Regions from separate parts of the Streptomyces roseifaciens genome, predicted to be linked through region 2. Evidence: riboswitches for the same ligand, from Rfam matches in the RefSeq annotation. Region 2 holds a riboswitch; the other holds the start of a gene.
What was found. A riboswitch is a leader RNA that binds a small molecule or an ion and turns the genes downstream of it on or off. The one in region 2 is predicted to bind S-adenosylmethionine.
Positions count from the first base shown of each region.

Region 1 (15,727 bases), 1.3 Mb from region 2:
ACGACCCTCCCGCGGAGAAGGAACCGGCCTTGCTGGCCGGTTAGGCGACTTCCCGGGCAGCCACCGGGCATCTTGCCGCAGTCAAGAAAGAACCGCCGCAACGGCGGGCCCGTCAGCCCGAGCGCAGCTGCTCCACGACGTACGCGCGCCACCGTTCCGTGAACTCCTGCGTCGAGACGCCCAGAACGTCACGCAGCGCGGTCTCGACGGCCCCGTCGCGGCGGGTGTGGGAGCCCACCGCGCGGTAGAACTCGACCAGTTTCTCCTCGCTCCAGCGGTCGGCGATCAGCCGGCAGGCCAGCCACCCCTCCTCGTACGCGCGGGCGAGCCGCCCCGCCTCACCGGTGAAGCCGAACTCGGGGTCCCCGGGCAGCCGGCCGGGGAGGGTGCCGGCGGCGGCCGCGCGGGAGAGTTCGGGGGCGGCCTGGCGGACGGTGCGGCCGGTGTCGCGGTACGCGGCCCAGTCGGCGAAGCCCTCGGACAGCCACAGCGGCGTGGCCTTCGTCGTCCTGGCCCGGGTGGCCACGTGGGCGGTCTCGTGGGTGAGCACGATGCGCCGCCCGAACGCGCCGAGCACCCCGTACGCCTCGGGGTTGACGATGATGCGGTCCGCGGGCGCGGCGGCGCCGGAGCCGCCCGCCTCGCCGGTGGTCACGGCGGCGATGCCCCGGTAGTTGGAGACGGGCGAGTCCAGGAGCGCGGCCATCCGGTCCAGCGAGGCGGGCATCTCGACCACGACCCGGCCGGGCCATTCGCGCGACCCGGCCCGCCAGGCCGCGCCGACGGCCGGGACGGCCTTGTCGGCGAGGTCGGCGAGGGCGCGCAGCCGCTCGCGGTCCTGGCCGACGCCGAGGACGAGGCTGCGCTCGCCGCGGACGACGCTCACGGGCCCCTGCTCCCACAGCTGGTGCCCGCCGCGCCGGGATCCGGCGGCCACGTACCAGCGCCCGTCGCGCTCGACGAGGGTCAGCCGGCTGCGGGCGGTGACGGGGGCGCTGTCGTAGCCCGCCAGCCGGTAGCGCAGCTCGGCCTCGGCGGCGACCCGCCGGCCGTCCCCGGGCGCCGGGGTGAAGCCGCCCGTGCGTACGAGGCGGTAGTCCCAGGAGGCGAACGGGACGGCCGCGAGGTTGGCGAAGAGGCGGCGCTGCTCCTCCCGGTAGCTCCCGGCGGCCGGATCGACGGCGGCCAGGAAGGCGCCCTCGTCGCGGTCGCGGACCGCGGCGGCCCACCGGTCCAGGACCCCCTGCAGGGCCTGCTCGCGGGCGTCAGGGCCCCCGGAGAGCCCTCCGGAGCAGCCGGTCAGGCAGGCCTGGAGGGCCATGAGGAGGGCCGCCAGGCAGCACGCCGCCCGGCGGGCCGGCCCGCGGCCGCCCGCTCGTGTGCCCCCGCGTCCGCTCCTCCACCACCGGCCCGTCACGTCCCGCATCGTACGAGCCGTGCGCCCCCGGAGGCGCGCTCAGGACGTGATCACGGCCGGGTCACCGACGAAATCGGCATCATGTTGGCCGGGTCGTAGCGCACCCGGGCGCCCGGGTAGGGCGCGTGGACGACCTGGCCGTTGCCGACGTACATGCCGACGTGGCTGGCGTCGTCGCGGTAGATGACGAGGTCCCCGGGGCGCGCCTCGGACAGCGGAACGTGCCGTCCGGCGTTGCGCTGCGCCTGGGAGGTGCGCGGCAGACCGACCCCGGCCCGCCCGTACGCCCACTGCATGAGCCCGGAGCAGTCGAAGGCGCCGGGCCCGGTCGCGCCCCAGGCGTAGGGCGAGCCGACTGCGGAGCGGGCGGCCATGGCGGCCGCGGCGCCGCGGGAGGAGGCGGCGGCGAGATCCTGCAGCCCGCCGAGGGCGCCCCCGTCCGAGCGCTCCAGCTGCCGGGTGCCGCCGGAGCGCGAGGCGCGGGCGTAGGCCTCCCGGTCGGCCGCCGGCAGGGCGTTCAGCAGGCGGCGGGCGGTGGCGAGCTTCCCCTCGACCTCCCGCTTGTGCTGCTCGACGGCCTTGCGCGTCTGCTCCAGCTCGCCGAGCATCCGCGCCGCCTCGCTGCGCTCCTGGCGCAGTGCCCGCTGGGCCTCCGTGAGCGCCCTGAGCTGCTCGCCCTGCCGGTCGGAGACGCGGTCGAGGGTGGCGGCGCGGTCCAGGTAGCCGTCGGGGTCGGAGGACAGGAGCAGCTGGAGGGCGGGGTCGACGGCGCCGCTGCGGTACTGGGCGGCGGCGACCATGCCGAGGGCGGTGCGCATGTGGTTGACGCGCTCCTGGCCGCGGGCGACGCGGTCGGTGGCCTCGGCGACCTTCCTGCGGAGCTCGCCGGCGCGCTCGCCCGCTTCGTTGAACTTCTCGGTGGCCCGCTCGGCCTGCTCGTAGAGCCGGTCGACCTGCGTCTTGACGGTCCCGCGGGACCGGTCGTCGCGGGCGGTGTCGCTGGGCCGTGCTCCGGCCGGGGGCGCCATCGCGGCCGCGGCCGTGGCCACGGCGGCGGACAGGACGGTGACCCGGACGGTCTGGGTGAGACCGGACTGCGAAGAACGGCGATGGGACGCCACGGGCTGCCGCACTCCCTTCCTTGCTGCACTGTGGGCGCGGTCTGCCCGGCGTGCCGGTACCGCAGCGCCAGACAGTAGCGGCGCGCTCACCCCGTGTTCAAAGACCTCGCGGGGTGGGAATGGGACGGGAATGCGGACGCCCCGCCGGAGACGCAGGTCACCGGCGGGGCGTGATGTCAGCGAGGGCCACCGCGATTCGCCCGAACGGGCGGCGGGTCAGCCATTCGGCCCAGTCGTCAGCCTATGCGGACGCCGAACTGGAAGGGCATGTTGCCCATCGACTCGTAGCGCACGTTGGCGCCCGGCTTGGGGGCGTGCAGGGTCTGGCCGTTGCCCGCGTAGAGGCCTATGTGGTGCAGGTCGCCGTAGAAGAGCACCAGGTCACCGGGCTTGAGCTGGCTCTGGTCGTAGATGCGGGTGCCGGCGTTGGCCTGGTCCTGGGAGATGCGCGGCAGGGTGACGCCGGCCTGTGCGTACGCCCAGCCGGTCAGCCCGGAGCAGTCGAAGGAGCCCGGGCCGGTCGCGCCCCAGACGTACGGGGAGCCGATCTTGCCCTGGGCGGCGGCGAGCGCGGCGGCGGCGCGGCCGGAGGTGGGCACGTCCTTGCCGAGGTCGGGGCGGCTGCTGCTGCCGCCGCCGCGGCCGGCGCGCTCCTCGCCGCCCTTGCCGCCGCCGGCCTGCTCCTTCTCGCCGACGATCTCGGCGCGCTCCGCGGCGGTGAGGGTGTTGAGCTGCTCCTTGGCCGCGGCGAGCTTCTCCTGGACGGACTCCTTCTGCTCGCCCAGCACCTTGCGGGTCTCCGCGAGGTCCTTGAGCTTGCCGCTCGCCTCCTGGCGCTGCTGCTTGAGCACGCGCTGCTTCTCGGAGATCTGCTTGAGGGTGCTGGCCTGCTTGGCGCTCACCTGATTGAGCGTCGAGGCCTTGTCCAGGTAGCCCTCGGGGTCGGAGGAGAGCAGCAGCTGCAGCGAGGGGTCGACGGCGCCGCTGCGGTACTGCGCGGTGGCCAGCGAACCGAGGCCGCTGCGCAGCTTGTTGATCTCCTCCTGGCCGCGGGCGACCTTGTCCTGGAGATCGGTGACCTGCTTGTCGAGCTTGTCCTGCTTCTCCTTGGCCCCGTTGTACTTCTCCGTGGCCTGCTCGGCCTCTTCGTAGTACTTGTCGACCTTCTCCTTGACCTCCGCCTTGGAGGCCTTCGGATCGGCGTGTGCGGCCTGCGAGGTGAGGGCGACGGCGGCCGCAGCGGTCGCGGTCAGCACGGTCACACGGGCGCGGCCCGGCTGCTTGGGTCGACGGTGGGACGCCACGGAGACGGGCTCCTTCTTCCTCGGCCGCCACCGCACGCCGGAGGGCACGGTTCGGGCGGGACCTTCACCGTCACCCCGAATGGATGATCGACCGGGCGAAGGTTCGAGGCCCGACCTTAGTGACCCCTGACTGATCCGTTCAAATCCTCATCAGAAAAATCTCTCGCCTCAACAGAAGCTTTACCAACATGACACAGCCGGTGATGACGGCTTGACGGTCAGGTACGGGCAAGTCGCTTGAGGAGCAAGGCCGATGCGACCGGCCGCGCGCCCGCCTTCGCGACGCCGTCGGCGACCTCGCGGTCGGTGGAGACCACCACGACCGGACGGCCCGGCGGCTCGGCCCGCACCAGCTGGCGGATCAGCTCGTCCGCGGTCACCCCGGGCTTGCTGAAGAGCACCCGCACCCCGCGCGGCGGCGCGAGCAGCACGGGCGCGGCCAGCTCGGCCCCGTCGAAGACGCAGGTCACCTCGGCGCCCGTCTGCGCGGCCAGCATCGCGAGCCCGCCCAGCAGCCGCAGCCGCTGCTTGTCCAGCGGCATGGTCGGATAGCCGGTCTTGGTGACGTTGTACCCGTCGACCACGAGGTGCGCCTGAGGCAGGGCCAGCAGCTGGTCCAGCAGCGCCGGATCGGTCTCGGACAGGGCGCGCGTGGCGATGTCCTTCGGGGTCATCCGGCCCGGCTCCACGGCGTCCACCGTGTCCGCGGGGTGCACGGAGGCGGGCGGCAGCGCCAGTTCGCGGCGCAGCCCCTGCGCCGCGTCCAGGACCGTGTCCAGCAGCAGCCGCAGGCGCATGTCCTCCACGCTGCGGCCCTCGCGCACGGCCCGGCGGCTCGCCTCCAGCGCGGCCTCGGCCTCCGACAGCCGCGTCTTGAGCCGGCGGGTCTCCCCCAGCGCGGCGGCCTTCTCGGCCGCACCGGCCGCCCGTACGGACTCCAGCTCGGTCTCCGCCTTGCGCAGGGCGGCCTCGCCGCGCCGCACGTCGGCGACCGCGCTGCGCAGCTTGCGCTGCAGCGAATCGGCTTCCCTGCGGGCGGCCTCCAGCTCGGCGCGGACCCGCTCGGCCTCGGCCCGCGCCGCGGCCCGGGCCTCCGCCAGCTCCTCGCGCAGCCGCCGCAGTTCGCGCTGGGCCTCCTCGCCCGCGCGCTCCGCGGTGGCCCGCAGGGCCTCCTCGCCGGCCGCCGTCACGAGCTTGACCCAGCCCGTGGGCCGCAGCACGTAGGCCATGGCGGCCACGTCCTCCGGATCGGCGGCCGCCGGCGGCGAACCCGCGTCCAGCGCCTCGGCGAGCTCGGAGCCCGTCTCGCGCAGCCGGGCCGAGATGCGCTGGCGGAACGCGGCGTCGTTCTCCACCGCCGCCGCCATCGCATTGCCCGCGAACTTGGCCCGCCGGCTCGGCGTGAACCGGGCGTACTGCCGCAGCGCCGCCGGGAGTTCGGCCACGGTCAGGCCGCCGAACGCCTCCGCCACCAGGCCGATGACCCGGCGCCGCACGCCCTCCGGCAACGGACGGTCGAGCACCTCGGCAGCGCCGTCGGTCCCACCGGTGTCACCAGGCCCACCGGCCGCCTCCGCGCCACCCGTGTGCTCCACCACCGCTCACCGCTCCCGTTCTTCAGGCCTTCGCGCCCGGCCGGTCCACCAGCTCGACCTGGTCGACCGCGTTGCACCAGCGGCAACGCACGGACCCGATCGTCTCACTGACCACCTCGCGTTCCTCCACGCGCGGCTCGCCGGAGAGGTCGAGATGAACGAATTCCACGGCTTTGGTCGTACGCGTCACATCGAACCGGGTGAGATTGCCGCACAGAGCGCAGCGCCACCGGGTCCCGGCTGTCGGCTGGGGAACGCCCATCGTGTCGTCCGTCCTCATCAAGTCCATCGAACTGCGGGTGTGCTTCCCGTAACCCTACGGCCTGATGGTCATGCGGCGCGGAGTGCGGGCCCGCTTCACCGGCCCGGCGAGGCACTCTGTGCGCTTTGCTGCCGGTACGTCATGATCTGCTCATGTTGGGAAAGGCGGGAAAGGCAGCCGGGACGGCGGCGCAAGGGGCCCACGACGGGATCCGCCCGCCGGTTCCCCTGGTCACCTACGCCCTCATCGGCGCCTGCTGCGCGGTGTTCCTCCTGGGCCCCGCGGCGGAGCTCACCGCGCCCCTGGCCGGCCACGGCAGCGGCAGCAACCTCCTCGCCGCCCAGACCGCCTACTTCGAGCGGTGGGGCGTGGTGCCCGAGAAGCTCTGGCACGGGCCGCCGGCGGAGCTGATCACCCCGCTCACCGCGCTCTTCGTGCACGGCAACTGGCTGCATCTGCTCGGGAACATGCTCTTCCTCTACGTCTTCGGCGCCATGGCCGAAAACCGGATGGGACGCGGACCCTTCGTCCTCTTCTACCTCGCCGCCGGAGTGCTCGCCCTGCTCGGCTACGCGGCCGCGCACGCCGCATCCGACCGCACGCTCGTCGGCGCCTCCGGCGCGATCTCCGGGGTCCTCGGAGCCTTCCTCTACCTCTTCCCCCGGGCCCGCGTCACCAGTCTCTTCCCGTTCCTCTTCTTCCTGCCGCTGCGGTTCCCCGCCTGGGCCGTGCTGCTCTTCTGGTTCGGCCTGCAGTGGGTGGCCGCCCGCGCCGCCGGCGACCGCCCCGGCGTCGCCTACCTCGCCCACGTCGTGGGCTTCGCGCTGGGCTTCCTGTACGCGTGGGCGAGGTACGGACGTGCGACTAGAGTGAAGGCGGGGCTGCCCCCCGACCCCCGATAGGAGCCCGCAGTGATCACTTCGATCGTGCTGATCAAGACCGACGTCGACCGGATCCCCGAGATCGCCGAGCAGATCGCCGCGATCGAGGGCGTGAGCGAGGTGTACTCGGTGACGGGTGCGCACGATCTGATCGCCATGGTGCGGGTGGCCCGGCACGACGACCTCGCGGACGTCATCCCGGGCAGGATCAGCAAGGTCCCGGGCGTCGCCTCGACGGAGACGCACATCGCGTTCCGCACGTACTCCCAGCACGACCTGGAGGCGGCGTTCGCGATCGGCCTGGATACCTGACGGCACGTCGCCGGGACAACGGCTCATGCCGATCGGCACCGCCGGTCACGCCGGTTGCGGCTGATCGCCGTTGCGGCGGCGGGGAGGCCCCGGACCCACCCTTTCGCCGTTTCCCCTGCGGGGAGCCGGGGCCTGCCCCGGCAGCCGTCCCCGCCGCAGCGGCGCCCAACCCCCGCCCGCACATCCGGCGGTGCCGGACCGGGCGCAACCGTGGATCCTGCAAGCGCCGTCAGGCGACCGGGACGCAACGCCCGCCCTCGGTCCGGTAGGACCACTTCGCTCCGTGGCGGACGAGTTCGTCCACCGCCGCCACGAAGCGCTCCACGTGCTCGTCGGGCGTGCCGGCGCCGAAGCTGACGCGGATCGCGTTCAGGGGCGCGCCCTCGTCGGGCGCACCGCACTCCCCCTCGGCGGAGGAGTCCGCGCCCACCAGCGTCCGCACCAGCGGATGCGCGCAGAAGAGGCCGTCGCGGACGCCGATCCCGTACTCCGCGGAGAGCGCCGCCGCGAAGTGCGAGCTGTTCCAGCCGTCGACGGTGAAGGACAGGACGCCCACGCTCGGGGCGCCGGGCCCGAAGAGCGACAGCACCCGCACCCCCGGCACCGCCGCCAGCCCCTCCCGCACCGCGGTGATCAGCTGCCGCTCCCGCTCCGCGAGCCGGTCGAAGCCCGCCTCGGCGAGCGCCTTGCACGCGGACGCGATGGCGTAGGCCCCGATGACGTTGGGCGAGCCGGCCTCGTGCCGGGCGACCCCCTCGTGCCAGTCGACCTCCACCTCGCCGGAGGCGCCCCGCGCGACGCGCCGGCTCGCGCCCCCGCCCGCCAGGTAGGGCTCGGCGTCCCGGAGCCAGTCCGCCCGCCCGGCCAGCACGCCGGCACCGAAGGGCGCGTACAGCTTGTGCCCGGAGAAGGCGACCCAGTCGGCGTCGAGTTCCGCGATGTCCACCCGCTGGTGGGGGACGAGCTGGGCCGCGTCCACGACGATCCGCGCGCCGTGGGCGTGCGCGGCGGCGGCCAGCTCCCGTACGGGCCACAGCTCACCGGTCACGTTGGACGCACCGGTCACGCACACCAGCGCGGGACCGTAGGGCTCGCGGGCCGCGAGCGCCTGCTCGAGCGTCTCGACCGCCTGCCCCGGGGTGCGGGGCGCGTCGAGGTAGGTCACCTCGACGTCCGCGCGCCGCTCCCAGGGCAGCAGCGCCGCGTGGTGCTCGGTCTCGAAGACGAACACCCGCGTACCGGCGGGGAGTACGGCCGCGAGCAGGTTGAGCGAGTCGGTGGTCGAGCGGGTGAAGAGCACCTGGTCGCCGTCCCGGCAGCCGAGGAACGCGGCGACGTCCGCCCGGCTGTTCTCGAAGAGTTCCGTCGACAGCTGCGAGAGGTAGCCCGCGCCGCGGTGCACGCTGCCGTAGTAGGGCGCGTACGCCGCCACGTCGTCCCACACCCGCTGCAGGGCGGGGGCGCTGGCCGCGTAGTCCAGCGCCGCGTAGGTCACCTCTCCCCCGGTCACCAGCGGGACCCGGACATCACACCCGAGAACGGGCAGAGGGGTGCAAACGGACCGGTCGGAGGCAAGGGTGGGGACAGACATGGCGAACTCCCGTAAAAAGGCAGGCGAATTCCACCGCGCGACGGGCGCGGGAAAGGAAAGGAGGGTGCGGGAAAAGGGGCTCTTCGAGCCCTAACGCATTCGCTGAACCACGGAAGGAACTCCCTCGACAACCAGGATCCCTGGCGAGGGACCCGCGCTTGCCGCAGACCTCGCTGCCTGCGACCTGGTCATCACCCGGGGCACCCCGCCACGGAAGGAGGGTTGCCGGACAGCGGGCCGGGGCCGTGTCGCTGTCACTCGTGACCTTGGCCGAGAGTATGGCACAACTGATCGCCGACCGTGAAGGGGCGTCCGTATCACGGACGCCCCTTCACGGCACTACTGCTTCACAGCGCTACGCGTTGCTCGCCAGGGCCCACCGCTCGAGCACCCGCCGGGCCTCCCCGGAGTCGATGGACTCCGCAGCCCGGGCCAGCCCGCCCCGGATCTGCTCCGCCAGCGGCTCCTCCGTGGGCGCCAACGCCACCAGCGCCGCGGCGGAGTTGAGGAGCACGGCGTCCCGCACCGGACCCGTCTCGCCCGCGAGCAGACGCCGTGCGACGTCCGCGTTGTACGACGCGTCGGCCCCCCGCAGCGCCTCCACCGGCACCAGGTCGATCCCCACGTCCCGCGGGTCGAAGGCCTCCTCGCGGACCCGTCCGCCGGAGACCACCCACACCCGCGACGTGGCGGTCGTGGTCAGCTCGTCAAGGCCGTCGTCGCCGCGGAAGACCAGCGCCGAGGAGCCGCGCTCGGCGAGCACCCCGGCGAGGATCGGGGCCATCCGGGCGTCCGCGACGCCCGTGGCCTGGGCACGTACCTTCGCGGGGTTGGTCAGCGGGCCGAGCACGTTGAAGATGGTCCGGATGCCGAGCTCGCGCCGGGCCGCGGCCACGTGCCGCAGCGCCGGGTGGAACTTCACCGCGAAGCAGAGGGTGATGCCGGCCTCCTCGGCCACCTCCACCACCCGCTTCGGGCTGAGGTCGAGGTTGACGCCCAGCTTCTCCAGCACGTCCGAGGCGCCGCTGGCCGAGGACGCCGCCCGGTTGCCGTGCTTGACGACCTTCACGCCGGTGCCGGCGACGACGATCGAGGACATGGTGGAGATGTTGACGGTCTTGGCGCCGTCGCCGCCGGTGCCGACGATATCGACGCTGGGGCCGGGCACCTCGATCAGCCGGGCGTGCTCGTACATCGTGCGCACCAGGCCGGAGATCTCGGCGACCGTCTCGCCCTTGGCGCGCAGGGCGACCAGGAAGCCCGCGATCTGCGCGTCGGTGGCCTCGCCGCGCATGATCCGGTCCATGGCCCAGGCGGCGTCGTCGACGGTGAGGTCACGGCCGGAGAGCAGGGCGTCCAGGAGGCCCGGCCAGGAGGGGGCCACCGCGCTGTCGCCGCCTGCCGGGGTCACAACGTTCATGGTCCACGCTCCTGGTGGTCGGTCCGGAGAGCCGGGTTCGTCCCGGGGTCTGCCCGCCCAGCCTATCCACCCCCGGAGACAGCGAAGAGCCCCGTCCAGGGCCTGGACGGGGCTCTCGCTGTGGCGATCAGCGATCAGGGTGGATCAGCGGGTGATCCGGGGGATCAGTGGTGGCCGTGGCCGCTCGTGATCTCCTCGTACTCCTCCACGGTGGCCTTGGGGATCTGGGTCCCCTCGCCGTAGAAGCCCTTCGAGAGCTTCACCCGGAGGCGCTGCCCGGCGCCGGCCTTGCGGGCCACGCCGTTCTCGTCGTACTCCGGCTCCAGCTCCAGCGGCTGCGGCTGGTGGTGCGCCGTGAGGGTGTGCATCTGCTCCTGCGAGAGCGGCTCGTGGACCTCGACGAACTCACCGTGCGGCAGGCGCTTGATGATGCCGGACTCGCGTCCGTGCAGCACCTTGTCCCTGTCGCGGCGCTGCAGGCCCATGCAGATCCGGCGGGTGGCGATGAACACCAGGACCGGGATCACGAAGAAGCCGATGCGGACGAACCAGGTGATGGCGTTGATCGACAGGTGGAAGTGGGTGGCCCACAGGTCGTTTCCACCACCGACCAGCATCACGAAGTACGCGGCGATCCAGGCGGCACCGAAGGCGGTGCGCGTCGGGGCGTTGCGCGGGCGGTCCAGCAGGTGGTGCTCGCGCTTGTCACCGGTGACCCAGGACTCGATGAACGGCCAGACCGCGATCGCACCGAGCACCAGCGGGAAGATGACCAGCGGGATGAACACGCCCAGGACGAGCGTGTGGCCCCACAGGTTGATCTCCCAGCCCGGCATGACACGGATCAGACCCTCGGCGAAGCCCATGTACCAGTCGGGCTGGGCGCCGGTGGACACCTGGTCCGGGCGGTACGGGCCGATGGCCCAGATCGGGTTGATCGAGGCGATCGCCGCGATGGCCGCGATGATGCCGAAGACCAGGAAGAAGAAGCCACCGGCCTTGGCCATGTAGACCGGCATCAGCGGGAGGCCGACGACGTTCTTGTTGGTGCGGCCCGGGCCGGGGAACTGCGTGTGCTTGTGGTAGATCACCAGGATCAGGTGGGCCACCAGCAGACCGAGCATGATGCCCGGCAGCAGCAGGACGTGGATGGAGAAGAACCGCGGCACGAAGTCCGAGCCGGGGAACTCGCCGCCGAAGAGGAACATCGAGATGTACGTGCCGACGATCGGCACGGACAGGATCGCGCCCTCCATGAAGCGGACACCGGTGCCGGAGAGCAGGTCGTCCGGGAGCGAGTAACCGGTGAAGCCGGTGAACATGCCGAGGACGAACAGCAGGAAGCCGAACAGCCAGTTGACCTCACGCGGCTTGCGGAACGCACCCGTGAAGAACACGCGCATCATGTGCACGAACATGCCCGCGAGGAAGATCAGCGCGGCCCAGTGGTGGATCTGCCGGATGAGCAGACCGCCACGGACGTCGAAGCTGATGTCGAGGGTCGACTTGAACGCCTCGGACATGTGCATGCCCTGCATGGGCACGTACGAGCCGTGGTAGACGACCTCGTTCATGCTCGGGTGGAAGAACAGCGTCAGATACACACCCGTGAGGATGATGATCACGAAGCTGTAGAGGCAGACCTCGCCCAGCATGAAGGACCAGTGGTCCGGGAAGATCTTCCGCATGTTGGCCTTGGCCAGGGTGTAGATACCCAGACGGCCGTCGGCCCAGTCGGCGACCCGCTCGCCTGCGGGCGCCTTGCGGCGATTGTCAGTCGTAGTGCTCATCCGCGCTCCCAGTAGGCAGGACCGACGGGCTCGGCGAAGTCGCCCATGGCCTCAAGGTAGCCCTTGTCGTTGACCTTGATCCGCAGCTGCGGAAGGGCGTGGCCGGCCGGGCCGAAGATCACGCGTCCGCCGTCGGAGAGGTCGAAGGTGGACTGGTGGCACGGGCACAGCACGTGGTGCGTCTGCTGCTCGTAGAGGCTGATCGGGCAGCCGACGTGGGTGCAGATCTTGGAGAACGCGACGATGCCGTCGGCGGACCAGTCGAGCTCGCGCTTGTCCTTGATGTTCTCCGGACGGAGCCGGACGATCATCAGGGCGGCCTTGGCGATCTCCTTCTGGAAGTCGTGGTCCTCCTCCTTCATGCCCTCGGGCATGGCGAAGGTGAGGGAGCCGACCTGGATGTCCTCGGGACGCAGCGGCTGCAGCGTGTTCTGGTTGATCAGCATCTTGCCCTCGGACCAGGCGGTCTTCCGGAGCTTGGTGCCCGGAAGCGGTCCGAGGTCGCGCAGCAGCACCACGCCGGAGAGCGGCACCAGGGCCAGCGCACCGAACATCGTGTTGCGGATCAGCTTGCGGCGGCCGAAGGCCGACTCCTCCGCGCCCTGCCTGAAGTCGGCCATGACCTTGGCCTTGACGTCGGGCTCGGCGGCGATGGCGTGCCGCTCGTCGGCGACCTCCACGTCCGACATCAGGGTGCGGGCCCAGTGGACCGCGCCCGCGCCGATGCAGAACAGCGCCACCGCGAGGGTCATGCCCAGCGCGAAGTTCAGGGCGCTGATGTGACCGATCGGGAAGACGTAGATGCTCTTGTCGACCGGAAGGGTCACGTAGGAGGCGATGAAGCCGACCGTGGCCAGCATCGAGAGCAGGAACAGGAAGGCGACCACGCGCTCGGAGCGCTTGGCGGCCTGCTCGTCGATGTCCTGGATGCGGGCCTCGTGCGGCGGCAGGCCGGGGTCGGCGAACGGGTCGCCGGCCGTCTTCGTCACGGCACCGCCGTGCGCGTCCTGCGTGCTCGGCAGGTTCTCTTCTGGAATGTCTTGGCTACTCATGACTTCTTGGCCTTAGCGGTGTGGGCCGCGACCCAGATGGCTACTGCGATCAGCGCACCCAGTCCGAAGATCCACGCGAACAGACCCTCGCTGACCGGGCCGAGCCCACCCAGCTCGAGGCCGCCCGGGCTCTCCGACTTGCTGCTGTTGACCGTGTCGAGGTACGCGATGATGTCCTTCTTGTTCTTCTCCGTCATCGTCGTGTCGGGGAAGGAAGGCATGTTCTGCGGGCCGGTCTGCATGGCCTCGTAGATGTGCTTGGGGTCTACGTCCTCAAGCGTGGGGGCGTACTTGCCGTTGGAGAGCGCGCCGCCCTTACCGGTGAAGTTGTGGCACTGGGCGCAGTTGGTGCGGAAGAGCTCTCCGCCCTTGGCGATGTCCGCGCCGTCCGGGCTGTACTGATCCTTGGTCGGGATCGCGGGGCCGGCGCCCAGCGAGGCGATGTACGCGGCGAGCTGGTCGCGCTCGGCCTGCGAGTAGATCGCCTTCTTGCGGGGGGCCTGGGCACCCTGCTGCTGGAGCGGCATGCGGCCGGTGCCGACCTGGAAGTCGACGGCCGCGGCGCCCACGCCGACGAGGCTCGGGCCGTCGGTGGTGCCCTGACCGCCGGTGCCGTGGCAGCTTGCGCAGCCCACGGCATAGAGCTTCTTGCCCTCCTCGATGGCGAGGGACTGGGCGGTTTCATCGGCCTTGGCCGTGTCCGCCGGCGCGAACGCGGCGTACAGCCCCCCAGTTACCGCCAGCGCGAAGAGTAGGACGACGACCGCCGCCAGCGGATGGCGTCGTCGTGCGGAGAGCTTTTTCACGGATTACCCCGGTGTCAGGATCTTCTGCGTCGATCTGGACTGTTGGTCCGGTGCGGGACGGGACCGATTACTTGATCAAGTAGATCGTGGCGAAGAGGCCGATCCACACCACGTCGACGAAGTGCCAGTAGTAGGACACGACGATGGCCGCCGTCGCCTGGTGGTGGGTGAACCTCTTGGCCGCGTACGTCCTGCCCAGAACCAGCAGGAAGGCGATCAGACCGCCCGTCACGTGCAGGCCGTGGAAGCCGGTCGTCAGGTAGAACACCGAGCCGTACGGGTCGGAGGAGAGCGAGAGCCCGTCGTTCTTCACGAGCTCGGTGTACTCGAAGACCTGGCCGCCGATGAAGATGGCACCCATCACGAAGGTGATCACGAACCAGGTGCGCAGCTTCTTCACGTCGCCGCGCTCGGCGGCGAAGACGCCGAGCTGGCAGGTGAGGGAGGAGAGCACCAGGATCGTGGTGTTGGTCGCCGAGAACGGCAGGTTCAGCGCGGACGCCTTTTCCGACCAGAACTCGGTGCCCGTCACCGATCGCAGGGTGAAGTACATCGCGAAGAGGGCCGCGAAGAACATCAGCTCGGAACTCAACCAGATGATGGTTCCGACGCTGGTGAGGTTCGGTCGATTGACCGACGGGTGTGCGTGCCCGGTATCTGTTGCTGTTGCAGTCGCCACGACCGACATTATGTCGGTCGCTTATCTCGTGCTCACTCCGGGGGGTGCCGTTCGGTGTGTCAAGAGCATGTGCCGTGCTCGTACGGCCCAGCGCCGGGGTCCCCCAAAGGGGGGAACCGGACGTTCCGGGGCACCTCGCGGGCCTGACGGACCCTCCTCCGGAAGGGTGTTCGCGGAGTAGAGTCCGGCCATCGATCAGCTCCACGTCAGATCCACAGCTGTGCCGAACACAAGCCTGGAGGAACGATGCAGCCGACGGCCACCGTGCTGGTCTACAGCGACAACGCGGACACCCGCGAGCAGGTCCGGCTGGCCGCCGGGCGCAGGCCCGCCCCCGACGTGCCGCCGGTCGTGTACGTGGAGTGCGCGACGCTCCCGGGCGTGCTCACGGCCCTGGAGGAGCACCACGTGGACGTGTGCGTCCTGGACGGCGAGACGGCGCCCGCGGGCGGCATGGGGGTGTGCCGGCAGCTGAAGGACGAGGTGTTCCGCTGCCCGCCCGTGCTGCTGCTCATGGGCCGCCCGCAGGACGCCTGGCTGGCCACCTGGAGCCGCGCCGACGCGGCCGTGACGCACCCGCTGGACCCGGCGGCCTTCGCCGACGCCCTGGCGGGCCTGCTGCGCGCCCGGAAGGCCGTGGACGCCTGAGGCGGCGCCCGGGCGGCTAGAGCTCGGGGCGCAGGCGGGCCGCGTCGGCAGGGCTGCTCCCCTCGGTCTTCCCGGTCTTCCCTCCGACGAGGGCACTTCCCTTGCGCCATTCGTCCCAGGCCATGTTCCAGTCGCCGAAGCCGTTGTCGAACGGGGTCATGGTCGCGCCGGCGCTGCCCACGACCTTGACGATGTCGCCGACGTGCACGGTGTCGAAGAACCACTTGGCGTTGGCGGTGCTCATGCCGGTGCAGCCGTGGCTGACGTTCTCGGCGCCCTGGGACCCCTCGGACCAGGGCGCGGCGTGCACGTACTCGCCGCTCCAGGTGACCCGGGTGGCCCAGTGGACGGGCAGGTCGTAGGAGTCCGCGCTGCCCTCGGCGATGCCGATGCTGGTGCCGCGCATGCGTACGAAGGATTCCCGGCCCAGGATCACCTTGACCCCGTTGCGGGTGGCGTAGCCGGGCTTACCGGTGGTCACCGGGATGGACCGGACCTCCTTGCCGTTCACGAGCACGGTCATGCTGTGCGCGCTCGCGTCGGTGACGGCCTCGATTCGGTCGCCCGTCGTCATCCGCACGGCCCTGGAGGGGCCTCCGTAGAGGCCGCCGCCGACCTTGATGCCGTCGAGGGTGGCGTGCACGTCGACGGTGGTGTGGGCGGGCCAGTACTCCTTCGGGCGGTAGTGCAGGGTGCGGTTGTCCACCCAGTGCCAGGCGCCCTCCACTGCGGGCCGGGACTCGACCCTGAAGGTGCGCTCGACGATCGCGCGGGCGGCCGGGTCCTGGACGGGGGTGCTCAGCTCGGCGGTGATGGGCTGTCCCACGCCGTAGGTGCCGCTCTGCGGGC
Region 1 covers NZ_LNBE01000004.1:792,934-808,660, reverse strand. Annotated here, with positions in the region: gene AS857_RS20745 (glycosyltransferase 87 family protein) at 1-44, shown strand, start outside; gene AS857_RS20740 (hypothetical protein) at 113-1,321, opposite strand; gene AS857_RS20735 (C40 family peptidase) at 1,468-2,538, opposite strand; gene AS857_RS20730 (C40 family peptidase) at 2,775-3,842, opposite strand; gene AS857_RS20725 (NYN domain-containing protein) at 4,061-5,440, opposite strand; gene AS857_RS20720 (hypothetical protein) at 5,460-5,699, opposite strand; gene AS857_RS20715 (rhomboid family intramembrane serine protease) at 5,852-6,601, shown strand; gene AS857_RS20710 (Lrp/AsnC family transcriptional regulator) at 6,611-6,892, shown strand; gene AS857_RS20705 (aminotransferase class V-fold PLP-dependent enzyme) at 7,122-8,483, opposite strand; SAM riboswitch class IV at 8,633-8,749, opposite strand; gene trpD (anthranilate phosphoribosyltransferase) at 8,839-9,903, opposite strand; gene qcrB (cytochrome bc1 complex cytochrome b subunit) at 10,068-11,693, opposite strand; gene qcrA (cytochrome bc1 complex Rieske iron-sulfur subunit) at 11,690-12,745, opposite strand; gene qcrC (cytochrome bc1 complex diheme cytochrome c subunit) at 12,742-13,551, opposite strand; gene ctaE (aa3-type cytochrome oxidase subunit III) at 13,619-14,239, opposite strand; gene AS857_RS20675 (DNA-binding transcriptional response regulator) at 14,477-14,878, shown strand; gene AS857_RS20670 (L,D-transpeptidase) at 14,895-15,727, opposite strand, start outside.
Region 1: linked by a shared signal. The riboswitch ahead of AS857_RS20705 (aminotransferase class V-fold PLP-dependent enzyme) and the one ahead of thrC (threonine synthase) in region 2 are both predicted to bind S-adenosylmethionine.

Region 2 (15,727 bases):
GGGAGGGGTCGATCGGCCTGATCGCGGCGGACGCGCGGATCGAGGCGCTGGGCGCGCTGCTGGCGGCGGCGGGCCTGCCGCACCTGTCCCCGGGCGAGGAGACGACGGCGGAGGCCCGCCTGACGCTGGTGCCGGCCTCGCTGGCGAAGGGCCTGGAGTACGACTACGTGGTCCTGGACGAGCCGGCGGCGGTCGTCGCAGGCGAGCCGGACGAGCGGACGGGGCTGCGCCGGCTGTACGTGGCGCTGACGCGTGCGGTGTCGGGGCTGACGGTGCTTCACGCAGAGCCGCTGCCACAGCAGTTGGGGTGACCCCCGCCGCGCAGGACCCCTGCCCGGGAGGCCCTACGAGGCCTCCCCCTCCAACCCCCTGAGCAGGGCGTCCAGCAGCCCGGGGAACCGCTTGTCGAGATCCACCCGCCGCAGCTTCACGAACCGGTTGCGGCCGGAGACGCGCGTCGAGGTCACCCCCGCCTCGCGCAGGACCTTCATGTGGTGCGACACCGTGGACTTGTGCAGGTGGTCCAGGCCGAGCCCGCTCAGGTCGCAGTCGAACTCCTGGCCCCTCAAGTAGACCGACAGGAGCTGCAGGCGCACCGGGTCGCCGAGCGCGTGCAGCACTCTCACCAGCCGGATGTCCTCGGCCGCGGGCTGCGGCAGCCACTCGCCCTGCATGTGCTCTTCCCTCCTCGCCCCCCGGCAATTGTTTGACAATTATCCACCCATCCCCAATTGTTTGACGAGCATCCAACGGTGCGTCTCGAAGGGGGATCCTGTGCGTCTGCGACTGCTTCTGCTCGCCCTCGGCACCTTTGCCGTGGGCACCGACACCATGGTCATGGCCGGCATCCTCGGCCGGGTGGCCGACGACCTCGGCGTCTCCGTCCTGGCGGCCGGCCAGGTGGTGACGGTCTTCGCGCTCGCGTACGCGCTGCTCGCCCCGGTCCTCGCCGCCGCGACCGCCCGCTGGCCGCGCCGCCGCCTGCTGCTCACGGCACTCGCCGTGTTCACCGCCGCGAACGCCCTGAGCGCCCTCGCACCCGACTACCCGACGCTTCTCGCGACCCGCGTCCTGGCCGCCGCCGGAGCCGCCCTCTACAGCCCGAACGCCAGCGCGGCCGCCACCACCCTCGTCCCGCCGGAGCGGCGCGGCCGGGCCATCGCGACCGTGCTCGGCGGGATGACCGTGGCCACGGCCCTGGGCGTGCCGCTCGGCACCTACGTGGGCCGGGCGGACTGGCGGCTGACCATGTGGCTCGTCACCGCGCTCGGTGCCGTGGCCCTGCTGGGCCTGGCCGTCTTCCTCCGCGAACTGCCCGCGCCCGCCCGGACGGTGGGCCTGCGGGACCGGCTCGCCCCGCTGCGCGACGGGCGCGTCCTGGCCGCCGCGGCGACGACCTTCGCCTTCTTCATGGCGTTCCAGTCCGTCTACATCTACCTGGGCACGGCCGTCCACCCGGCGACGGGCGGCGACGCGGACCGGCTGAGCACCATCCTGCTGGTGACGGGCGTCGCCTCGGTCGCGGGCAGCTGGCTCGGCGGCCACGTCGTGGACCGCTGGGGCGTCCGCAAGGTCCTGCTGGTCGGCAGCGTGGTCTCGGCGGTGTTCTTCGCAGCGCTGCCGTGGCTGGGCCGGACGATGACGGGCGCGCTCGTCTACGCGCTGGTGGTGCCGCTCGCAGGCTGGTCGGTCTCGGTGGCCCAGCCCCACCGCCTGGCCTCCCTGCGCCCCGCCGACGCACCGCTGCTGCTCTCCCTCAACAGCAGCGCGCTGTACCTGGGCATGGCCGCGGGCGGCGGGACGGGCAGCCTGGCGATGGCACTCCTGGGAGAGCGCTGGTTCCCGCTGGGGGCGTCGGCGCTGGCGCTGGTGGCGCTGGGGATGTCGGCAGCGACGACGAGGCCGGCTGCGACAGCTGCCGCAGCTTCGGGAGCAGGCCGCACGCGGACCCCGGCCGGGCCCGCAGCCGAGAACCGGGCCCAGCAGAATTCAAGCGCGTCCGGCGTTTGAGGACCGGGGCCCGGGGCGGAGCCCCGGATCGCCCTACGCGTCCAGCGCCTCCCGCCACGTCCGCACCGCACCGGCGTCCACCGGCCCGCCCCACCCGTCCGGCCGAGCGGCGCCGCCGATGTGGAAGGCGGAGATCCCGGCCCCGCGCAGCACCGGCAGGTGCTTGAGCTGCAGCCCGCCGCCGACCATGATCCGCGGCTCGTAGCCGGGCTCGTCGGCCCGGCCCGCCTCCGCGACGAGCGTGGCGAGGCCGTCGTCGACGCCGGCGGCGGAGCCCGCCGTCAGGTACGTGTCCAGGCCGGGCAGGTCGGCGAGCTGCTTGCGCAGGGCGTCGCGGTCGGCCGCCCGGTCGATGGCGCGGTGGAACGTCCAGCGCGCCCGCGGCCCGATCGCGTCGGCGAGCGCGGCGACGGCCGTGAGGTCGGCGCGGCCGTCGTCGGCGAGGAAGCCGAGGACGAACTCCGAGGCGCCTTCCGCGACCAGCGCGCGGGCCCGGTCGCACAGGGCGTCCAGGGCCGCCGCGTCACCCGCGGAGAAGCCGTCGGCGGCGCGCAGCATGACGCGCACGGGGATGCGGACGGCGTCCCGCACGGCGGTGAAGGTCTCCAGGGGCGGGGTGAGCCCGTCCGCGGCCATGTCGGTGACCAGTTCGAGGCGGTCCGCCCCGCCGTCCTGCGCCGCCACCGCGTCCCGCGGACCGAGCGCGATCACCTCAAGAATTGGTCTAGACATATTGCACAGCCTGCCATACGGGGGCCCCGCGCCAAAAGCGGTGCCCCACAATTGGCCCCATGGCAGCTACGACCGAGCACCCGTCCGGCCCCGCCCTGCGCATCCGCTGGCAGGAGACCGTGGACCGCGCCCGCGGCGGCGCGACCTCCCCGGACCCCGGCCCGTACGCCGACGACCTGCTGCGCCGCTGGTCGGAGCCGCAGCGCCGCTACCACACCGTCGATCACCTGGTGGCGGTCCTGGACCGGGTCGAGGAGCTGGCCGCGCACGCCGACGACCCGGACGCGGTACGCCTCGCCGCCTGGTTCCACGACGCGGTCTACCGCCCCGACCGCTCCGAGAACGAGGAGCGCAGCGCCCACCTGGCCGAGCGCGCCCTGCCCGAGCTGGGCATCGGCGCCGCCCGTACGGCCGAGGTCGCCCGCCTCGTACGGCTGACCGTCGGCCACGCCCCGGCGGCCGGCGACCGGGACGGCGAAGTGCTCTCCGACGCCGACCTGGCCGTGCTCGCGGGCTCCCCGCAGGAGTACGCGGCCTACGCCGCCGCCGTCCGCGAGGAGTACGGCTTCGTGCCGGACGCGGCCTTCCGCGAGGGGCGCTCCACCGTGCTGCGGCAGCTCCTGGACCTGCCGCGGCTCTTCCGCACGCCGCTGGGCTACGACCGCTGGGAGGCGGTCGCGCGCCACAACCTCAGCACCGAACTGGGCCTGCTGGCCGACTGACCGCGCACCTGCACGGCCCGCGGCCACACGGGCTACGCCCGCACGGACCACGACTGCACGGACCACGACCGCACCGGCTACGGCCGCTCGTGCTTCGGCCGCCGCAACCCCGCGCCCGCCAGCAGCCGCACCAGCTCCTTGCTGCTCGCCTCCACCGCGCCCAGCCGCACGGCGTCCCCGTAGGACGTCGACGGCACGTCGTAGTGATCGCGGTCGAAAGCGCGGGCGGGAGCGCCGAGCCGCGCGGCGAAGGCGTGCAGTTCGTCGTACGACACATCGCTGATCAGGTGTGACCACATGCGGCCGTGCCCGGGCCAGACGGGCGGGTCGATGTAGAGCGTCATCGGCGGCGCCTCACCGCAGGGCGTCGGCGAGCGAGCCGACGGGTGCGACCAGGACCGTCTGCTTGGTGCAGGCCCAGTGCGGGTCGGGCCCCAGCTCCGGCTCGACCTCCAGGGCGTGCAGGTCACCGGATCGAGTGCAGACCGGGCACAGCGGCCAGCGGCCGTACCGCTCCAGCAGGGCGTCCTGGACGTCCTGGGCTATCAGCCCGACCACGAACCCGGCACCCTCCGGCCATTGCTCGACCCACCAGCGCCGCTGCGCCACCGCGTCCTCGACGAGCGAGACGACATCGGCCTCCGCCACATCACCCGCGACCAGGTCGGCGAGGATCAGGGCGCGCGCCGTGTGCAGCGTTTGTTCGAGCTCCATACGGTCCATTGTCCCGGACAGGGGCGGTTGACGGCTCACCACCCTGAAAATACCTTTCAAAAGGTGAGCAGCAAACTGAAAGAAACTACCGGCGGCGACCGTGCGGTCCCCGCGCCGGCCGACGCCCCCGCCGCGCCGCCCGCCCGCGGCGCCCCCGCCCCCGGTGCCCTCGCCGCCAAGGTCCGTACGCTCGCCCCCTCCATGACCCGCTCGATGCAGCGCGTCGCCGAGACCGTGGCGAGCGACCCCGCGGGCTCCGCCGCCCTCACCGTCACCGGCCTCGCGGAGCGCACCGGCACGAGCGAGGCCACCGTCGTGCGCACCGCCCGCATCCTCGGCTATCCGGGCTACCGCGACCTGCGGCTCGCCCTCGCCGCGCTCGCCGCCGAGCAGGCGGCCGGCCGCGCCCCGGCCGTCACCGCCGACATCGCGGTCGACGACCCGCTGCCCGCCGTCGTCGCCAAGCTCGCCCAGGAGGAGGCGCAGTGCCTGGCGGACACCGCCGCCGCCCTCGACACCGCGCAGCTGGAGGCCGCGGTGGCGGCGCTCGCCGGCGCCCGGCGCATCGACGTCTACGGCATCGGCGCCTCCAACCTCGTCGGCCAGGACCTCGTCCAGAAGCTGCTCCGCATCGGCCTGATCGCCCACGCCCCGGCCGACCCGCACCTGGCCGTCACCAACGCCGTCCAGCTGCGCGCGGGCGACGTCGCCGTCGCCATCACCCACTCCGGCCGCACCACCGACGTCATCGAACCGCTGCGGGTCGCCTTCGAGCACGGCGCGACGACGCTCGCGATCACCGGCCGCCCGGAGAGCGGGATCGCCCAGTACGCGGACCACGTGCTCACCACCTCCTCCGCCCGGGAGAGCGAGCTGCGCCCCGCGGCCATGTCGAGCCGCACCAGTCAGCTCCTCGTGGTGGACTGCCTGTTCATCGGCGTCGCCCAGCGGACGTACGAGTCCGCGGCGCCGGCCCTGTCCGCCTCGTACGAAGCGCTCGCCCACCGCCACGCCCCGCGCTCCCCGCGCTGACCGAAGCCGGCCCGCCCGGCACGCAAGGAAAGAGCCGTCCGCCCATGGCCTCTTCTTCTGCTTCGTCATCCGCATCAGCCGCAGCCGCGGCCGCTTCCCCCGCGCCGTCCGACCCGCCGGTGCCGTCCGGCACGGCCGCCGGGCCGGGCGCTCCCGCGACGTCCGGCGCGGAGGCGCCCGCGCGGACAGGCTCGTCCACGCCATCCGGCCCAGCCACGCCGTCCGGCCCGGCCACGGCATCCGGCACCCCCGCCCCGCCGGGCGCCTCCGCACCGTCCGGCGCCTCGCCGGACCCGGCATCGCGGGCGCGCAGCGCCCTCCGCAGCGAGCTCGCCGCCCTCACCACCGAGGCCTTCCGCCCCGACCTCGCGGACATCGACCGGCTGCCCACCCTCGACATCGCCAGGATCATGAACGGCGAGGACGCCGGCGTCCCCGCCGCCGTCGCGGCCCGGCTGCCCGAGATCGCCGCCGCCATCGACGCCACCGCCGCCCGGATGGCCCGCGGCGGCCGGCTCGTCTACGCGGGCGCGGGCACCGCCGGCCGCCTCGGCGTGCTCGACGCCAGCGAGTGCCCGCCGACCTTCAACACCGACCCCTCGCAGGTCATGGGCGTGATCGCGGGCGGCGCGACGGCGCTCGTCACCGCCGTCGAAGGCGCCGAGGACAGCCTGGAGCTGGCCGCGGGCGACCTGGCCGCCCTCGGTGTCGGCCCGGCCGACACCGTCGTCGGCATCTCCGCGTCCGGCCGCACCCCCTACGCGGTCGGGGCCGTCGAGCACGCCCGCGCCGCCGGGGCGCTGACCATCGGCGTGTCCTGCAACGCCGGTTCGCCCCTCGGCCGGGCGGCCGACCACGCCATCGAGGTCGTCGTCGGCCCCGAGCTGCTCACCGGCTCGACCCGGCTGAAGGCCGGCACCGCCCAGAAGCTCGTCCTCAACATGCTCTCGACGATCACCATGATCCGGCTCGGCAAGACGTACGGGAACCTGATGGTCGACGTGCGGGCCACCAACGACAAGCTGCGTGCCCGCTCCCGGCAGATCGTCGCCCTGGCCACGGGCGCCTCCGAGCAGGAGATAGAGGCCGCCCTGACGGAGACCGGCGGCGAGGTGAAGCACGCCATCCTCGTCGTCCTCGGCGGAGTCGACGGGCGCACGGCCGCGCGCCTCCTGGACGAGTCGGGCGGTCACCTGCGCACGGCCCTCCAAACGGCACATGGGTAGCCGCACCATGGCACCGGACCCTCCGGACGCGCCGGACGACGGCCCGAGAGGGGAGCGCGGCCGCGGCGCCGGCACGGCGGCCGCGCTCCTGCCCCTCCTCGGCGGCGTCGGCAACCTCACCTCCGTCACGAACTGCATGACGCGGCTGCGGGTGACCGTCCGGGACCCGTCGGCCGTCCGGCGCGGCGAACTGCGGGCCCTTCCGGGGGTGCTGGGCATCGTCGAGGACGGCGCGGCCCTCCAGATCGTGCTCGGTCCGGGCGCGGTGGCCAAGGTCGCGCCGGAGCTCGCGCGGCACGTGGAGGCGGCCACCGCGGCAGCGGTCACCGCAGAAACGGTCACCGGAGAGACCGTCACCGGGGAGGCGGTCACCGGAGAGGCCGTCACCGGAGAGGCCGTCACCGCGGAGACGCTGGCCGAGCGCGGCGCGGCGCTCCGGGCCGAGCGCAAGGCCCGCAACGCCACCCCGGCCAAGGAGTTCCTGCGCCGGATCGCCCAGATCTTCGTCCCGCTGATCCCCGCCCTGATCGGCTGCGGCATCGTGGCGGGCCTGGCCGGGCTGCTCGCCAACCTCCACTGGCTGCCCGCGCTGGCCCCCGCGCTGACCGCGTGCGCGTCGGGCTTCATGTCCCTGATCGCGGTCTTCGTCGGCTACAACACGGCGAAGGAGTTCGGCGGCACCCCCGTCCTGGGCGGGGCCGTCGCGGCGATCATCGTCTTCCCCGGCGTGGACCGGGTGACCGCGTTCGGCGAGAAGCTCGTACCCGGCCAGGGCGGGGTGCTCGGTGCGCTGGCCGCGGCCCTGCTCGCCGCGCACGTCGAACGGTGGTGCCGGCGCCGCGTCCCCGAGGCCCTGGACGTGCTGGTCACCCCGACGGTGACGGTCCTGGTCGCGGGCCTGGTCACGCTGTACGGGCTGATGTACGCGGCGGGCGAGGTCGCCACGGCCATCGGGCACTTCGCCGACTGGCTGCTCGCGAACGGCGGGGCGGCGGCGGGCTTCGTCCTCGGCGGGCTGTTCCTGCCGCTGGTGATGCTGGGCCTGCACCAGGCCCTCATCCCCATCCACACGACCCTGATCCAGCAGCAGGGCCACACGGTGCTGCTGCCGATCCTCGCGATGGCGGGCGCCGGCCAGGTGGGCGCGGCCCTCGCCCTCTACGTCCGCCTGTCGCACAACACCTCGGTGCGCCGGACGATCCGGTTCGCAATGCCGGCCGGGCTCCTGGGCATCGGCGAGCCTTTGATCTACGGCGTCTCCCTGCCGCTGGGCCGCCCGTTCGTCACCGCCTGCATCGGCGGCGCGTTCGGAGGAGCGTTCGTGGGACTGCTGGGGCAGCTGGGCGACACGGTCGGCTCGACGGCCATCGGCCCGTCGGGCTGGGCCCTGTTCCCGCTGCTGCAGGGCGGCCACGGCCCGGTCCGGGCGGTGGCGGTCTACGGGGCGGGCCTGCTGGTGGGCTACGCGGCGGGGTTCGTGGCGACGTACGCGTTCGGCCTGAGCCGCGAGTCGCTGCGCGAGCTGAACGCCGGTGGGGAAAGAAGCCCGTCCGGCGACTGAGGGCAAAGGCGGTACGCCCGAGGGCGGCACCCCCTTCGCAGGGAGTGCCGCCCTCGGCGTACAGCGTTCAGGACAAGTGATCCGTCAGGATCAGAAGTCCATGTCACCGCCCGGCATGCCGCCCGGAGCGGCCGCGGCGGCCTTCTCCGGCTTGTCGGCGATGACGGCCTCGGTGGTGAGGAAGAGCGCAGCGATGGACGCGGCGTTCTGCAGGGCGGAGCGGGTGACCTTGGCCGGGTCGATGATGCCCTCGGCGACCAGGTCGACGTACTCGCCCGTGGCGGCGTTGAGACCGTGGCCCGGGGTCAGGTTGCGCACCTTCTCCACGACGACGCCGCCCTCGAGACCGGCGTTGACCGCGATCTGCTTGAGCGGGGCCTCCAGGGCCAGCTTGACGGCGGCGGCACCGGTGGCCTCGTCGCCCTCGAGCTCCAGCTTCTCGAACACCTGGGAGGCCTGCAGCAGGGCCACGCCACCACCGGCGACGATGCCCTCCTCGACGGCCGCCTTCGCGTTGCGAACGGCGTCCTCGATGCGGTGCTTGCGCTCCTTGAGCTCGACCTCGGTCGCGGCACCGGCCTTGATGACGGCCACGCCGCCGGCCAGCTTCGCGAGGCGCTCCTGGAGCTTCTCGCGGTCGTAGTCCGAGTCGCTGTTCTCGATCTCGGCGCGGATCTGGTTGACGCGGCCCTGGACCTGGTCGCTGTCACCGGCACCGTCGACGATGGTCGTCTCGTCCTTGGTGATGACGACCTTGCGGGCGCGGCCGAGCAGGTCGAGACCGGCGTTCTCCAGCTTGAGGCCGACCTCCTCGGAGATGACGGTGCCACCGGTGAGGATGGCGATGTCACCGAGCATGGCCTTGCGGCGGTCGCCGAAGCCCGGGGCCTTGACGGCGACGGACTTGAAGGTGCCGCGGATCTTGTTCACGACGAGCGTGGACAGGGCCTCGCCCTCGACGTCCTCGGCGATGATCAGCAGCGGCTTGCCGGACTGCATGACCTTCTCCAGGAGCGGCAGCAGGTCCTTGACCGAGCCGATCTTGGAGTTGACGATCAGGATGTACGGGTCGTCGAGGGACGCCTCCATACGCTCCATGTCGGTGGCGAAGTACGCCGAGATGTAGCCCTTGTCGAAGCGCATACCCTCGGTGAGCTCCAGCTCCAGACCGAAGGTCTGGGACTCCTCGACGGTGATGACGCCTTCCTTGCCGACCTTGTCCATGGCCTCGGCGATGAGCTCGCCGATCTGGGTGTCGGCGGCGGAGATGGAGGCGGTGGAGGCGATCTGCTCCTTGGTCTCCACGTCCTTGGCCTGCTCGAGCAGGGCACCGGAGACGGCCTCGACGGCCTTCTCGATACCGCGCTTCAGCGCCATCGGGTTGGCACCCGCGGCGACGTTGCGCAGGCCCTCGCGGACCAGGGCCTGGGCCAGGACGGTCGCGGTCGTCGTGCCGTCACCGGCGACGTCGTCCGTCTTCTTCGCGACCTCCTTGACCAGCTCGGCGCCGATCTTCTCGTACGGGTCCTCGAGCTCGATCTCCTTGGCGATGGAGACACCATCGTTGGTGATCGTGGGGGCGCCCCACTTCTTCTCGAGGACGACGTTGCGGCCCTTGGGGCCGAGGGTGACCTTGACGGCGTCGGCGAGCTGGTTCATCCCGCGCTCGAGACCGCGCCGTGCCTCCTCGTCGAACGCGATGATCTTGGCCATGTGAAGTGGTCCTCCCAGGACGGGGTGGAGACTGCTCCGGACCGCACTGGCGCCCGCGACGGACGGCCTGCGTACCCTGCGGTTCCTTGCCCCGCCTGGCCCACGGACCTCACCGACGGTCCAAATCTGTCACTCTCACTCGGAGAGTGCTAAGCCCAATGATTAGCACTCGACCAGGGAGAGTGCAAGCGCCTCGGGGGACGGTCACGCCCACGGGGCGCCGGGAGCAGGGGCCCCAGGCAGCCGTACCCACCCCACGCGCCCCGCACACGCGCGAGGGGCCCGCACCCCGTCGGGTGCGGGCCCCTCTGCAAACCGAGCGAGCCGGTGGTCGATGCGCCGCGATCAGACCTGCTGCAGCTTCACCATGTCCGCCTGCGGCCCCTTCTGGCCCTGCGAGATCTCGAACTCGACCCGCTGACCCTCCTCGAGGGTGCGGTAACCGTCCATCTGAATCGCGCTGTAGTGGACGAATACATCCGCACCACCGTCGACCGCGATGAAGCCGTAGCCCTTCTCCGCGTTGAACCACTTGACGGTGCCCTGAGCCATGCCTAACTCCCCTATTACTGGCCCTTGCGCAGGACCGCACTTCGCGGACCCGGGTCAGACCTCACCCCCTGGCAGCCCAGTGGGTGTGCGCCGGAACGCGTCGACCGCGGCTGAATGTATCTGCACGGATGCCGTCTGCAACAGGTCACTCGGACGAGAATTCCGGGCATGGCCGATCGAGGAAATCGACTGAACTCCGGGTATTTCAGGGCAAGTCGGGCCGGGTATAACGCAACCAACCCGGCATTTCGTGCACACACTTCGCGCACAACTTGACGGGTTCTCATATGCGTTCGGCACTGACGCCGGGCGGGGATCGCCCCAACTGTATCGCGCTCAACAGGCGGAATCGCCCCGTCCGCTTCACGGACGGGGCGATTCCGGGGACGTCGTGCGGCAATAACGGAGGAACCCTGTGAAACCTCAGCCGCCCGCGACGGCGGGGATGACGGAGACGGCGGAGCCGTCGGGGGTGGGCGTCTGCAGCCCCTGCTCGAAGCGGACGTCGTCGTCGTTGACGTAGACGTTGACGAACCGGCGCAGCTTGCCGGCGTCGTCGAGCACACGGGCGGCGATGCCGGCGTGGTTCTCCTCCAGGGACCGGAGCACATCGGCGAGGGTCGCACCTTCGGCGGAGACCTCGGCCTTCCCGCCGGTGTAGGTGCGCAGGATGGTGGGGATACGAACGGTGACGCTCATGGGAGGAGCTCCTTCGAGAACAAGTTGTGGGCAGGCCTTCCGCAGGGCTGGGGGCACCCCCGGACGAAGTTTGGGGGAGGGTGGGCACAACGGCCCGCAGGCGTCAGACGGCAGCAAGCCCCGCGTCGCGGAACGCCGCCAACGACGGCCGGATCGTCACGGTCGGCCCCGCCGCAACGGCGTCGAGCGTCTTGAGCCCGTCGCCCGTATTGAGCACGACGGTCGTGAGGGAGGGGTCGAGCAGCCCACTCTCGATCAGCTTCCGCGTCACCCCCACCGTCACCCCACCCGCCGTCTCGGCAAAGATCCCCTCCGTCCGGGCGAGCAGCCGGATCGCATCGACGATCTCCGGATCGCTCACGTCCTCGACCGCCCCACCCGTCCGCCGCGCAATGTCCAGCACGTACGGCCCGTCGGCCGGGTTGCCGATGGCGAGGGACTTCGCGATCGTGTCCGGCTTCACCGGCCGCACCACGTCGTGCCCGTCCTTGAAGGCGCGCGCGACCGGCGAGCAGCCCTCCGCCTGCGCTCCGAAGATCTTGTACGGGCGGTCCTCGACCAGCCCCAGCGCGACGAGCTCCTTGAGCCCCTTGTCGATCTTCGTGAGCTGTGAGCCCGAGGCGATCGGCACGACGATCTGGTCCGGCAGCCGCCAGCCCAGCTGCTCACAGATCTCGTAGGCGAGCGTCTTCGACCCTTCGCCGTAGTACGGCCGGAGGTTGACGTTGACGAAGCCCCAGCCCTCCCCCAGCGGGTCGCCGATCAGTTCGCTGCAGAAGCGGTTGACGTCGTCGTACGTGCCTTCGATGCCGACGAGGTCGCCGCCGTACACCGCGGCCATGACGACCTTCCCGGCCTCCAGGTCGTGCGGGATGAAGACGCACGACTTGAACCCGGCCCGGGCGGCCGCGGCCCCGACCGCACCCGCCAGGTTCCCGGTCGAGGAGCACGACAGCGTGGTGAAGCCGAAGGCGCGGGCGGCCTCGACCGCGATGGCCACGACCCGGTCCTTGAAGGAGTGCGTCGGGTTGCCGGAGTCGTCCTTGACGTACAGGCCGCCCGTCACGCCCAGCTCGCGGGCGAGGTTGTCGGCCTTGACGAGCTTGGTGAGGCCGGGGTTGAGGCTGGGCTTGTCCGCGACGTCGGCGGGGACGGGCAGCAGGGGGGCGTAGCGCCAGATGTTCGCGGGGCCGTCCTCGATCCGCTTGCGCAGGGCCTCCGAGCCGTCGGCGGGCAGTTCGTAGGCGACTTCGAGGGGACCGAAGCACAGGGCGCAGGCGAAGATGGGACCGAGGTCGAAGCGCTCTCCGCACTCGCGGCAGGAGAGTGCCGCGGCGGGTCCGAGGTCCACAGAAGTGGTAGAGGGTTCAACAGACTGCACAGCCATGGAGGCGAGGCCCTTTCTCCTCATCTTCCTCGCGGCGTACGTCGCCACGAGACGGAATTGGCACCTTCCCCGCCGGGAGCCTCGCCGCATATGCGATGAGACCGGCTGGAGGGTTGCCGGGGCTTCAACGGGCCGTGTCCCTCTGCCCCTCTGGATGAGCGGTATGGCGCTGGGCAGGGCCCAGGCGTTTGTGCACGCGGCGACCCCCGACATAGGACGGCGGTCCGCGTTGTTCAAGACTGTAACGGAAGGGACGGCCCGTTGAGAGGGGCGTCCGCACCGCGAGATGCGTCACAGAACGCGTCGCAGAACGTCCGTGAGACAGGGAGTCGTACACGTGCTGGAAGAGGTGGAGCGCTGGCTGGCCGAGCGGTCCTGGTCCGCTGCTGATCGTCCGCTCGACATGCTTCTGGCCGCCAAACGGGCCTCCGGCACCACGGTGAGCGTCGTCCTGCCGGCGCTGAACGAGGAGCCGACGGTCGGCACCATCGTGGCGACGATCCGCCGCGAGCTGATGTCGGACGCGGTGCCGCTGGTGGACGAGCTGGTGGTGATCGACTCGGGCTCCACGGACCGTACGGCGGAGGTCGCCGCGGCGGCCGGCGCGCGCGTGGTGCACCGGGACGAGGTGCTGCCGAGCCTGCCTGCGCTGCCGGGCAAGGGCGAGGTGCTGTGGCGCTCCCTGCTGGCGACGACCGGCGACATCGTCTGCTTCGTGGACGCCGACCTGCGCGAGTTCTCGGCGGACTTCGTGTCGGGGATCGTGGGCCCGCTGCTGACCGACCCGGGCGTGCACTTCGTCAAGGCGATGTACGACCGCCCGCTGGGCGAGGCCGTCGGCCAGGGCGGCCGGGTGACCGAGCTCGTGGCCCGTCCCCTGCTGAATCTGCACTGGCCGCAGCTGGCCGGTTTCGTGCAGCCGCTCGGCGGCGAGTACGCGGCCCGCCGCTCGCTCCTGGAGCAGCTGCCGTTCCCCGTCGGCTACGGCGTGGAGCTGGGCCTTCTGGTGGACGCGCTGCACACGGTCGGGCTGGGGGCGCTGGCCCAGGTGGACGTGGGCGTGCGCAAGCACCGCCACCAGGACGGGCGGGCGCTGGGCCGGATGGCCGCCGCCATCTACCGCACCGCGCAGCTCCGGCTGGCCCGGGGGCACCTGGTGCGACCTGCGCTGACGCAGTTCGAACGGACCTCGGAGGGCTTCGTTCCGCGGACGTACGCGGTGGACACGGAGGAGCGGCCGCCGATGGCCGGAATACCCGAGTACGCGCAGCGGCACGCCGCGTAAGCGTACGTTTGAGCGGTTCTTCCCGCGGCAAGGCTGGCCACATGGTCGCTGAGCACGTGCACACCGCATCGATCGCCGCCGCGCCGATCGTCGTCGCCTCCAACCGCGGCCCGGTCTCGTACCGGCGCAGCGAGGACGGCACCCTCGTGGCCGGGCGCGGCGGCGGCGGGCTGGTCTCCGGGCTCAGCTCGATACAGCGCGACGCCGAGGGCGGGGCCGCGGTGTGGGTGTGCGCGGCCCTGGGCGAGGGCGACCGCGAGGCGGCCCGCGCCGCCGGCCGAAGACTCCCCACGGACGACACCGGCGGCCACCACGTGCGGATGCTCGACATCCCGCCGGACACCTTCGCCGCCGCGTACAACGGCATCGCCAACTCCGTGCTGTGGTTCGTGCACCACATGCTCTACCAGACGCCCCTGGAGCCCTCCTTCGACCGGGAGTTCCGGACGCAGTGGGCGGCCTACGAGGAGTACAACGCGGCGTTCGCGGACGCCGTCGCCGAGGAGGCCGCGCAGGGCGCCGCGGTGCTCGTCCAGGACTACCACCTGGCGCTCGTGCCGGGCCTGCTCCGGGCGCGCCGCCCAGACCTGCGCATCGGCCACTTCTCGCACACCCCCTGGGCCCCGCCGGACTACTTCCGGATGCTGCCGGACGACGTGGCCGGGCAGCTGCTGCAGGGCGTGCTCGGCGGCGACCGGGCCGGCTTCCTGACCCGGCGCTGGGCCGAGGCGTTCGCCGCGTGCTGCGCGGACGTGCTGGGCGCGGAGGTCGTGCGGGACGGCGAGGGGCGCGCCGCCGAGGTGCGCTTCGAGGGGCGGACGACGCGGCTGGGCGTGCACGGCCTCGGCGCCGACGGGGACTTCCTGCGCGAGCGGGCGCACCGGGCGGACGTCGAGGAGCGCATGGCGGCACTCAGGGCGCAGATCGGCCCGGGCCGCAGGGCGATCGTGCGCGTGGACCGCACGGAGCTGTCCAAGAACATCGTGCGCGGGCTGTACGCGTACCGGCTGCTGCTGGAGGACCACCCGCAGTGGCGCGGCAAGGTCGTGCACGTCGCCTTCGCCTACCCCTCCCGCCAGGACCTCGCCGTCTACCGCGACTACACCGCCCAGGTGGAGCGGGTCGCGCGCGGGATCAACGCCGACTTCGGCACGGAGGGCTGGGAGCCGGTCGCCCTGCACGTCAAGGACGACTTCGCACGCTCGCTGGCCGCGTACCGGCTCGCGGACGTGGCCCTGGTCAACCCCATCCGGGACGGGATGAACCTCGTCGCCAAGGAGGTGCCGGTGGTCTCCGACCACGGCTGCGCGCTGGTGCTCTCGCGCGAGGCCGGGGCGGCGGCCGAGCTGGGCGACGAGGCGATCACCGTCAACCCGTACGACGTGGAGGCCACCGCCCGCGCGCTGCACCTGGCGCTGCTGATGGACCCCGGGGAGCGGGCGGAGCGCACCAAGCGGCTGGCCGCGGCGGCGACGGCGCTGCCGCCGGCCCGGTGGTTCACGGACCAGCTGCAGGCGCTGTGAGCCGGAGTGCGGGCCGCACACCTCCGGACCCCGTCTGAGCGGCCTGCGCTTCGGCGCCCCGGGCTGCCCGCATCCGGGCACGGGTAGCCATGGCGCATGTCAAATGTCCCACGTTGGGCCGTGCTTGCCACGGCGTGCGCCGCCGCCCTGACCGCGGTCGCCGGCTGCTCCTCGGACTCCGCCAAGAACGACGACGACAGCAAGCAGGCCAAGGGGGCGAAGGGCTCCTCCGCGGCGCCGTCCGACCCATCGGCGAACCCGTCGGCCAACCCGTCGTCCAACTCGTCGGCCAATCCGTCGGCCTCCTCCGCCGCCTCCGGCGGCGCGCCCTCGGGCACGCCGCGCACCGGTTCGCCGCCCGCCCGCTCGGCACCCGCAGGCTCGGCACCGGCCGGCTCGGCACCGGCCCGTTCGGCGCCGGCCGGTTCCCCGACCCCACCCCCGCCGAGCGGATCCATACCGGTCGGCCCCGGGCCGCAGCCGTCCTACGCCGTCCAGCAGCAGCCCGCCGCCGGCAGCTGCCACTACCGCTTCACCCCGGCCAAGGAGCCGCTCCCCGACCCCGCGTGCA
Region 2 covers NZ_LNBE01000004.1:2,108,961-2,124,687, reverse strand. Annotated here, with positions in the region: gene AS857_RS26815 (HelD family protein) at 1-311, shown strand, start outside; gene AS857_RS26810 (ArsR/SmtB family transcription factor) at 345-674, opposite strand; gene AS857_RS26805 (MFS transporter) at 775-2,010, shown strand; gene AS857_RS26800 (copper homeostasis protein CutC) at 2,044-2,742, opposite strand; gene AS857_RS26795 (HD domain-containing protein) at 2,802-3,464, shown strand; gene AS857_RS26790 (DUF4031 domain-containing protein) at 3,542-3,808, opposite strand; gene AS857_RS26785 (hypothetical protein) at 3,819-4,187, opposite strand; gene AS857_RS26780 (MurR/RpiR family transcriptional regulator) at 4,242-5,210, shown strand; gene murQ (N-acetylmuramic acid 6-phosphate etherase) at 5,255-6,436, shown strand; gene AS857_RS26770 (PTS transporter subunit EIIC) at 6,444-7,997, shown strand; gene groL (chaperonin GroEL) at 8,088-9,710, opposite strand; gene AS857_RS26760 (cold-shock protein) at 10,056-10,262, opposite strand; gene AS857_RS26755 (ubiquitin-like small modifier protein 1) at 10,686-10,961, opposite strand; gene thrC (threonine synthase) at 11,065-12,348, opposite strand; SAM riboswitch class I at 12,366-12,509, opposite strand; gene AS857_RS26740 (glucosyl-3-phosphoglycerate synthase) at 12,686-13,633, shown strand; gene AS857_RS26735 (alpha,alpha-trehalose-phosphate synthase (UDP-forming)) at 13,675-15,156, shown strand; gene AS857_RS41640 (hypothetical protein) at 15,253-15,727, shown strand, end outside.